DNA from 3 places in the Xenorhabdus bovienii SS-2004 genome. Region 3 is predicted to be linked to each of the others. Evidence: predicted binding sites of a transcription regulator. Region 3 holds the regulator's gene; each other region holds the start of a gene.

Evidence for each region. The regulator PurR, encoded in region 3, represses purine synthesis genes. The targets are predictions, from matches to a motif close to CANGCAAACGTTTGCNTG.
Region 1: cvpA (colicin V production protein) is a predicted target of PurR. The motif match lies at 1,959-1,976, and genes of this name have one in related genera.
Region 2: XBJ1_RS03420 (amino acid aminotransferase) is a predicted target of PurR. The motif match lies at 1,351-1,368, and genes of this name have one in related genera.

Annotation. Positions count from the first base shown of each region.
Region 1 is NC_013892.1:2,920,940-2,924,158, forward strand. Features, by position in the region: gene purF (amidophosphoribosyltransferase) at 1-1,384, opposite strand, end outside; gene cvpA (colicin V production protein) at 1,399-1,905, opposite strand; gene dedD (cell division protein DedD) at 2,098-2,787, opposite strand; gene folC (bifunctional tetrahydrofolate synthase/dihydrofolate synthase) at 2,777-3,219, opposite strand, start outside.
Region 2 is NC_013892.1:809,154-812,372, reverse strand. Features, by position in the region: gene XBJ1_RS03425 (MBL fold metallo-hydrolase) at 1-8, shown strand, start outside; gene XBJ1_RS03420 (amino acid aminotransferase) at 93-1,283, opposite strand; gene XBJ1_RS03415 (porin) at 1,528-2,652, opposite strand; gene asnS (asparagine--tRNA ligase) at 2,960-3,219, opposite strand, start outside.
Region 3 is NC_013892.1:2,467,202-2,470,420, reverse strand. Features, by position in the region: gene punC (purine nucleoside transporter PunC) at 1-390, opposite strand, end outside; gene punR (DNA-binding transcriptional activator PunR) at 514-1,422, shown strand; gene purR (HTH-type transcriptional repressor PurR) at 1,426-2,451, opposite strand; gene sodB (superoxide dismutase [Fe]) at 2,926-3,219, opposite strand, start outside.

The sequences.
Region 1 (3,219 bases), 450 kb from region 3:
ATACAGAACATTCGAATTTTTCAATATCAGGGTTTTCTTCACGCACCGCGTTGATAAGATCGCGAAGATCCTGATATATCAGCGCATCAGCACCAATGAGCTGGCGAATTTCATCAACTTCTCGACCGTGGGCAATCAGTTCATTAGCATTAGGCATATCTATACCATAGACATTCGGGAAGCGAACTTCCGGTGCTGCCGAAGCAAAATAGACCTTCTTAGCGCCAGCTTCGCGAGCTAATTCCACAATTTGCTCTGAGGTCGTACCACGTACAATTGAATCATCTACCAACAAGACATTTTTACCACGGAATTCAGCACGATTGGCATTCAGTTTACGACGAACCGATTTGCGGCGTTCCTGCTGGCCGGGCATGATAAAGGTGCGCCCCACATAACGGTTTTTGACAAACCCCTGACGGTAGGGTTTATCCAGAATATGGGCTATTTCCAGTGCGGTATCACAAGACGTTTCAGGAACAGGGATCACGACATCAATATGCAGATCTTCCCATTCGCGGGCAATTTTTTCGCCCAGTTTCCGGCCCATCCGTAACCGCGCGTTATATACTGATATTTTGTCAATAAAGGAGTCAGGACGGGCAAAATAGACAAACTCGAATAAACAAGGCGTTAATGCAGGATTTTCTACACACTGGCGGGTAAATAACTGCCCTTTTTCAGTGATATAGATCGCTTCGCCAGAAGCCACATCACGCAGGAATTCAAAACCCAATGTATCCAGTGCCACGCTTTCCGATGCGACCATATATTCATTGCGCCCATCTTCCAGCACACGTTTCCCCAGAACCAAAGGCCGGATACCGTTCGGATCACGGAAAGCCACCAAGCCATGTCCAATAATCAGGGCAACACAGGCATAAGCTCCACGGATTTTTTTGTGCATCTCTGCAATCGCCGCAAAGATATCATCTGGCTCCAGTGGAAAATCCGGGAATTGGGTAAGTTCATTGGCAAAAATATTGAGCAGGATTTCAGAATCTGATGTGGTATTAACATGGCGGCGTGCATGTTCAAACAGCATTTTTTTCAACTTATGTGCGTTTGTCAGATTGCCGTTATGCGCCAGTGTGATACCAAAGGGCGAATTCACGTAAAAAGGCTGCGCTTCAGAGGCGCTGGAACTACCCGCTGTTGGGTAACGGACGTGTCCGATCCCAGTTGTTCCCTGTAAACGCAGCATGTGCCGTGTCTCAAACACGTCCTTGACCAAACCATTGGCCTTGCGTAAACGGAACTCATTGTTACCATCAATAGTTGCAATGCCTGCTGCATCTTGCCCACGGTGCTGAAGCACCGTTAATGCATCATAAATCGACTGGTTAACCGGTGTAAAACCGACGATACCGACAATACCGCACATGTAGTTTTTCCTCATCAGCCAAGCGGAGAGAGTGATTTCTCCGGTAGGAAACTCGACGCGTTTTGCAGGTAGTCAAAAAACCACCTGATAATTTGACTGAACTGTGGGATGAGTTGTGACTGTTGCCAATCCTCACTTTTAGGGAGCGGCGTGAAAGAATCTGCAATAAATAAAATTGCAGAAACAATTAATACACCACGCAGTGCCCCAAAACAGATCCCCAGAACCCGATCAGTACCTGACAGGCCTGTCCGCTGAACAAGTGAACCAAGCACATAGTTTACGACTGCACCAACAATCAGTGTTGCAATAAATAAGATAGCAATCGCTACCCCATTACGCACCAGTTCATCTTCCAGGCGGGTGAAATAAGCCGCCAGATAAGTATAAAAGTGACTTGCAACAAAGAAAGCACACCCCCAAGTGACCAGTGAGAGCGCTTCGCGAACAAAACCGCGTATCAGGCTAACCAGTGCCGAGAAACCAATGATGGCAATAATTGTATAATCAATCCAGACCATATTCTAATCCAAAACAGGCTCCCGACATTCAGGTCGGGCGCATTCTAACAGAAAACGAAAACGTTTGCGTAGCAGATTTTTCAGTCTACTGAAAATAATTCGTAACAGATTCAAAAACAACAATCGCCGCAAAAACCTAACCTGTAACTATCACGACGGGAAGCCAGACACTTCCCGTAAGACGCCAATAAGTCAGGGACTGTAGTTTTTGATTTGCCCTTGCAAACCCGTCAATTCTTTCAATTCAGGCAAAGTGGATTCAAGGGTTTGCCTTGATGCATTCGGCCCGACATAAATCCGCGTTAGTTCTCCCTGTACTGGAGAAGAAGGAATAACATAGACCTGATGACCCGAAAGACGCAGCTTCGCCACAATCTCATCCACTTTACCCGCATTCTTCAATGCACCAAGCTGAACAACATATGCCACTCCCTGCGGTGCCTTTACTGGCGTGGTTTTGCTTTCAGACTTAACTTCAGGTTTGGTTTCAGCCCTCGTTTCCCGTTTAACGTCCACCTTTGGCTGAGGATTGGGTTCAGATTTAACCGTCGCTTTGGGCGCTTGTGTGATCTCCACAGGCGGCGGTGCCATTGGCGCAGGCTCTGACAATAACGAACTGGACAGCATATCTGGCTGTAGCTCTTGTGCTTGCTTTGCCATCGCTTCAGCCGCCCCTTCCGGTGGTGTCGATGGCATATCCTGCGTCAGGGGTGCAATCAAATCGATATCTTCTTCATCACCAGGCTTGAGTGCCAGCGGGATGGAAGCAAACTGGCTTTCATTATGTTTCTTATCGCCGTCAAATAGCACCGGTAACACAATTATACCCAGTGCCACAAGAACGAGGGTTCCAACTAAACGATTTTGAAATTTACTTGCCACCTTCCTTCACCTCCTCCAGAGCCTCCATGACATGAGCAACAGTATGGAAAGAGCCGCAGACCACGATGATATCCTGCACTGAGGCTTCTGCCATGGCCTGATGCCATGCCTGCTCAACTTCCACAAATGTTCGGGCATCGCCAAGGTGCTCGGCCAATATGTTTGCTTCTGCCCCACGGAATTCATGCAATGATGCGCAGTACCATTCGTCAACCTGCTGGGCAAGACAAGCAAGCGTACCCGCTATATCCTTGTCTTCCAGCATGCCAACGACACCACGGATCTTACTGTCTGGTGCGCGGGGCAATTTTGCCAGTTTCTGTACTAGATAACCTGCTGCATGGGGATTATGTGCCACATCCAAAATCACCAGCGGGTTTTCCCTGACGATTTGGAAACGCCCCGGTAACTGAGCCTTACTTAACCCTTCAC
Region 2 (3,219 bases), 1.7 Mb from region 3:
AAGATTGATTAATGCGTTTTTAATTGTTCGGAAGATAAAAGCCGCTTTTTCAGCGGCTTTGTGATTGAGGGAGATCTTGCTACTCAGAAAAACTAGAGTACTGCAACAATCGCTTCACACAGAGGAACCATGTTCTCCAGTGTTAAGCCCGCTACGTTAATGCGCCCAGAGCTGACCGCATAAATACCGAATTCTTCACGCAGACGATCAACTTGTTCTTTAGTCAGACCACTGAATGAAAACATACCATTTTGGCTAATAATAAAGCTAAAGTCTTGTTTTGCACCTTTTTCTTGCAAGGTGTTCACAAACAGCTGACGCATACGACGAATGCGTTCACGCATAGTCGCCAGTTCTTGAATCCATTCTGCTTTAAATTCGTCATTGGACAGAATTGTAGTAACAACAGAAGCGCCGTGTGCCGGTGGGTTAGAGTAGTTAGTACGAACAATAGATTTCGCCTGACTGAATGCTTTTTCTGCGGTATCGCTGTCAGTTGCAACGATGGTGCAGGCACCTACACGCTCATTGTACAGGCCAAAATTTTTGGAGTAAGAGCTGGCAACGATCAGTTCATTATGGTTTTTAGTAAAAATACGCAGGCCTTCTGCATCTTCATCTAAACTTCTGGCAAAACCCTGATAAGCGAAATCAAACACAGGCAGCCAGCCATTTGCCGCAGATAAATCTGCCAGTTTCTGCCACTGTTCAGCCGTTGGATCGATACCGGTTGGGTTATGGCAGCAACCGTGAAGCAGAACAACATCACCTGCTTGAGCTTCAGACAGGCTAGCCAACATGCCATCAAAATCCAGAGCATGCTTTTCTGCATTGTAATATTGGTACTCGCGGATTTCTAACCCAGCGCTAGAGAAAACGCCTTTATGGTTTGGCCATGTTGGGTTACTGATCCAGACACGTTTTGCATTGGTCTGTTTAGCAATAAAATCTGCGGCAGTGCGCAGTGCACCGGTTCCGCCTGGGCTTTGTACAGTACGGGCGCGTTTGTCAGTAATGATAGTGCTGGTATTGCCGAAGAGTAGTTCCTGAGTGACGCGGCCAAATTCAGGTAACCCACTAATTGCCAGATAATTTTTGGTGGTTTCGTTTTCCAGCAGGAATTTTTCTGCTTTTTTAACGGTGGTCAGGACAGGGGTTTTACCAGTTTCGTCTTTGTAAACACCGATACCCAGATTGATTTTATTTTCACGAGGATCAGCTTTAAAGCTATCCGCTAAACCAAGAATAGGGTCGGCAGGTGCTGCTGTAATTTTTTCAAACATTTTTTTGATTCCAAGACTCGGAGAGTTAAGCCCAAAAAATAAGTTATACACCGCTCAGGGTAACCTCAAGGAACTCGTTTGCCAACAATTTGTAGCAAAAAGAAGACAATCTTGTGAAGTAGTTTACGGAGTGAAAAAAATGTCATAAAAAACAGTAAAGTAAAACGTAAAAAAGCAGCGCCTAAGCGCTGCTTTTCAGAGATGGTTTTGTTTAACCTTGAGCTAAACAATTCATCAACTGTAATTAGAACTGGTAAGTCAGACCTACGCCGAATACGTTGCGAGCGTTGATGCCCAGATCGTTGTCTTTCTTAAGCAGGTTGATTTTGTAATCAACATAAGTAGACAGGTTTTTGTTAAAGTAGTAGTAAGTACCTACAGAAACGTATTTAACCAGATCGTGGTTGATTCTGTCTTCACCTTCACCCAGATCTTTACCTTTAGACTGAACATAAGCCAGAGATGGTTTCAGGCCGAAGTCAGAGAAATAGTATTGGGCAACTAACTCAACATTTTGAGTTTTGTTAGCGATAAGATCACCTTTAACTAGTTTACCTTCGTCGTTAAAACCGCTTACTTTGGCGCTAGTCATGTTGCGAGTTTCGCCGTACATAGCTGCCAAATATACGTTGTTAGCATCGTATTTAGCACCGATGTTCCATGCTTCCGCACGTTTGCCGAAAGCATCGGCGTTATGCTGCTGACTGTTTAAGGTACGTGCAGAGTTAGCATAAGAACCACCAACAGAGATACCGTAGCCTACGTCATAAGTAGTAGATAAACCATAACCGTCGCCATTGGCTTTAGTTGGTTCAGTACGCTCGTTTTTGGTACGATCGCTGTTTTGTCCTTGGTATTGCAGAGCAAAGCCCAAGCCATCAACTAGGCCAAAGAAGTCAGTGTTGCGATAAGTCAGCAGACCAGTAGAACGGCCAGTCATAAAGTTATCAGTCTGAGACATGGAATCACCGCCGAAAATAGGCAGTACGTCAGTCCATACGTTAACATCATATACAACACCGTAGTTACGGCCGTAATCTAGTGAGCCGTAGTTAGCAAATTTCAGACCAGCGTAAGCCAGACGAGTAGCATAGTCTTGTTTACCCTCTTCTTTGTGAGCTTTCATGTTGTATTCCCAACGACCGTAGCCAGTCAGTTGGTCATTAACTTGAGTTTCACCTTTGATGCCCAGACGTGCGTAGGAATCATCACCATCTTCACCGCTTCTTTTGTCAGCGAACTGATGACGAACGTCTACTTTACCGTACAGATCCAGTTTGTTGCCGTCTTTATTATAAATTTCAGCTGCGTTAGCCGTACCAGCGACCAGCAGAGCTGGGATTACCACTGCAAGAAGATTGCGTTTCATTATTATTACCCTCATTGGTGTTATGTTGACACCGGCCACTGCCAGAAATAGAACACTAAAAATTTTTGGAACTATTTATGGACATTGAGTGTCTTATTAGTCGGCGACCAGTGTTCCATTGGTAATGAATTTTATCTACCCTCAAAATGCTACAAAATCGAATAATTGGTAACAATTTGTAAATAAATATTTCAAAATGTAAATTACAGGGAACTTTTTTCGTATGGTTTGAATCATAAAATGAAAAAAGCCAACTTTCGTTGACTTTTCAAAGAATTAATTTTTGCCCAATTATTGAGCTAATTCATTAGAAACTTGCGTTTCTTGGTGTCCGTGGGAATGGAATAACATCACGCACATTGGACACGCCAGTCACATAAGCAACCAGACGCTCGAAGCCTAAACCAAAACCTGCATGAGGAACGGTGCCGTAACGACGCAGATCACGATACCACCAGTAATCTTCTTTATTCAGATCCATTTCTTCCATGCGCTGATCCAGCATATCCAAACGCTCTTCACGCTGAGAGCCACCGATGATTTCACCGATGCCCGGAGCCAGAACGT
Region 3 (3,219 bases):
ACGTTCAGGATCATACCGATCGACAACTAAAGCCTGCCAGCAAACTGCCGCAGAGCAGACTCCAACCGCTTGAAGAAATCTCAATACAAGCAGTTGAGTGGAATCAGTTATCCAGAGCATACCTAGACAGCTAATGGAAAACAGAGATAAGCCGATAATAAGAACAGGCTTTCTTCCTAATCGGTCAGACAGTTGCCCCCATAACAACTGAGCAAAGGCAAAACCGCCAAGAAAAATGCTGAGACTCGCACTGATAGCACTTTCTGATGTATTTAACTCTGTTTTCATTACTCCAAAAGCAGGTAGATACATATCAATAGCCAAATAGCCGAGCATACTCAGGCCAGCGAGATAAAACATGAATGAAATGGAATTTTTATTTGTTGTCATTGTGTTAATAACTTGGTGTGGTAATTGATAAGAAGATACAAGGCTTATTCTATATGGCATGATTTTTACTTGTGAAACGGTAATATTTGCATCATGTTATGAAAAAAATTGAAAGGAATAAATATGTGGTCTGAATACTCGCTGGAAGTTGTTGATGCTGTAGCCAGAACAGGAAGTTTCAGTGCAGCTGCATCAGAACTTCATCGTGTCCCTTCTGCTATCAGCTATACGGTAAAACAACTCGAAGAATGGTTGGCTGTACCTTTATTTGAGCGTCGTCACCGTGATGTAGAATTAACGGAAGCGGGAGGTATTTTTGTTAAAGAAGCTCGTTCTGTTATCAAAAAAATGCATCACACTCGCCATCAATGTCAGCAGGTGGCTAATGGTTGGAGAGGGCAGTTCAGCATTGCCGTTGATCAAGTTGTAAAACCTGAACGAACGCTCCAACTTATTCTGGATTTTTACCGGCATTTTCCAGATATTGAGTTGCTTATCTATCCTGAAGTTTTTAATGGTGTGTGGGATGCACTGGTAGATGGACGGGTTGATGTCGCCATTGGTGCCACCCGCGCTTCTCCGGTCGGAGAACGATACAGTTTCAGGGATATGGGGTTTATGCCGTGGTTATGCGTTGCTAGCCCTGCACATGAACTGGTTTCGATAGCAGAAAAATTGCATGACGACCAGATGCGAGCTTATTCCAGTTTATGCCTGGAAGATACTTCTCGCAGCCTGCCCAAGCGTGATACATGGGCTTTGGATAATCAACGGCGATTGATTGTGCCTGATTGGGATATTGGGTTGGCTTGCCTGATGGATGGTCTATGTGTAGGAATGGTGCCCAAGCATCGTGCATTACCACTTATCCGCCGCGGAAAATTGATCGCACTTGAGCTTGAACAACCATTGCCTGATAGCCCATGTTGCTTGGCATGGTCGCAAAAAAGCCATTCACCAGCATTAAGCTGGTTGCTTGATTATCTTGGAGATAGTGAAACACTTAATGCTGAATGGTTGCAGGAGGACTGATCGTCAACGGCGATAATCGATGAAAGGCCCATCTGTAACAGATCGACGCTCAACAAGACGCGGATGCACTTCGATAGTTTGTACATTTTCACGTTTATTGATGATCCTGTCCAGTAACATCGAGAAGGCCATCTGTCCCAAGCGTTCTTTGGGCTGGTGGATGGTTGTCAGCGCTGGCGTGAAGTAGCGTGCATTGCGAATATTGTCATAACCAATGATGGAAATATCTTGAGGGACACGTAAACCTAGCTCATCGGCTGCACAGATTGCACCCATTGCCATCACATCGCCACCACAGAAAACGGCTGTGGGGCGATGTTTCTGATTCAGGATCTGATACATAGCTTGATAGCCAGATTCAGGCTCAAAATCGCCCTGCACAATCCATTCATTCCGAATGTCAATATTTGCCTCTTTCAGTGCCTTGAGAAAACCTTGATGACGCCCGCCACCTGTATTTCTTGCTAATGGTCCAGGAATGGAAGCAATATCACGGTGACCGCGTTCAATAAGATAGCGGCCGGCCAAATAACCACCATGGAAAGCGTTATCGATAATCGCATCGGTGAAATCTCCTCTAGATTCACCCCAGTCCATGACCACCATGGGAATATTGCGATAATCTTCTAGCATACCCAAAAGTTGTTCAGGATATTCTGAACACATTACCAGTAAACCATCCACACGCTTTTGAGCGAGCATTGCGAGATAAGCTTTCTGCTTGTCGAGATTGTTGTGAGAATTGCACAAAATCAACGTATAGCCTTTGCTATAGCAACTATTTTCAACGGATTCTATGATTTCGGCAAAATAAGGTGCCTCACTTGAAGTTGCCAGTAATCCGATGGATTTGGTGTGGTTAACCTTCAAACTACGAGCAACGGCGCTGGGAGAATAGTTTAATTCTTTTATGGCAGCCCAAACTGCGATTTTTGTATCTTCGGCGACGAAACGGGTTTTATTGATAACATGGGATACGGTTGTGGTCGAAACACCAGCGCGTTTAGCCACATCTTTAATCGTTGCCATGATAAAAAAGACTCCTGACCTTATGGTCTAAATTTATAGATCTTTGTTAATCGTTTGCCAGTATATTTATATAGGATGAAGGCTGGCAATAATTTAGCGGTAAACCTTGAATTTTGTCTGATCTAGCTCAAAAGTGAAAGCAATAATCGATGCTATAAAGTATATGCACTAAATGTCAAATGATGCTTTTTATGTAATAGGGTGAATAACCATTTAAAGTTTATGGTATTGCGGGGCCTTAGTTTTCACATTGAGGGTTTTATGGATATAGATTTGAAGTTGGGATTATTGACTGCCAGTAGCGCATTAGTAATGATTGTTACTCTAGCAAGTCTTTGCCTGGTCTAGAAAAAATTGAAGGGCAGCGTCGCCTGCTTTTGTTTTAAGGGTAAACTTTCGCTATCCAAGACTTATGGAATTGGGAAAGTCTACCCTTGCTATTTCAAACTGGCTTGAGCGTTTATCTCAGAAAACTTAAGCCAGATTTTCTTCAACAAATTTCCAGTTGACCAGAGCCCAGAAATGCTCCAGATATTGAGGGCGCGCATTACGGTAATCGATGTAATATGCGTGTTCCCAAACATCAACTGTCAGTACAGGTTTATCTTTACCAGTCAATGGAGTTGCGGCATTGGAAGTATTGACGATAGCCACGCTACCATCAGCTTTCTTGACCAGCCATGTCCAACCCGAACCAAAATTTTTCAGTGCAGCATCAGTAAACTGCTGTTTGAACTCAGTAAAAGAGCCGAAAGCACTGTTAATAGC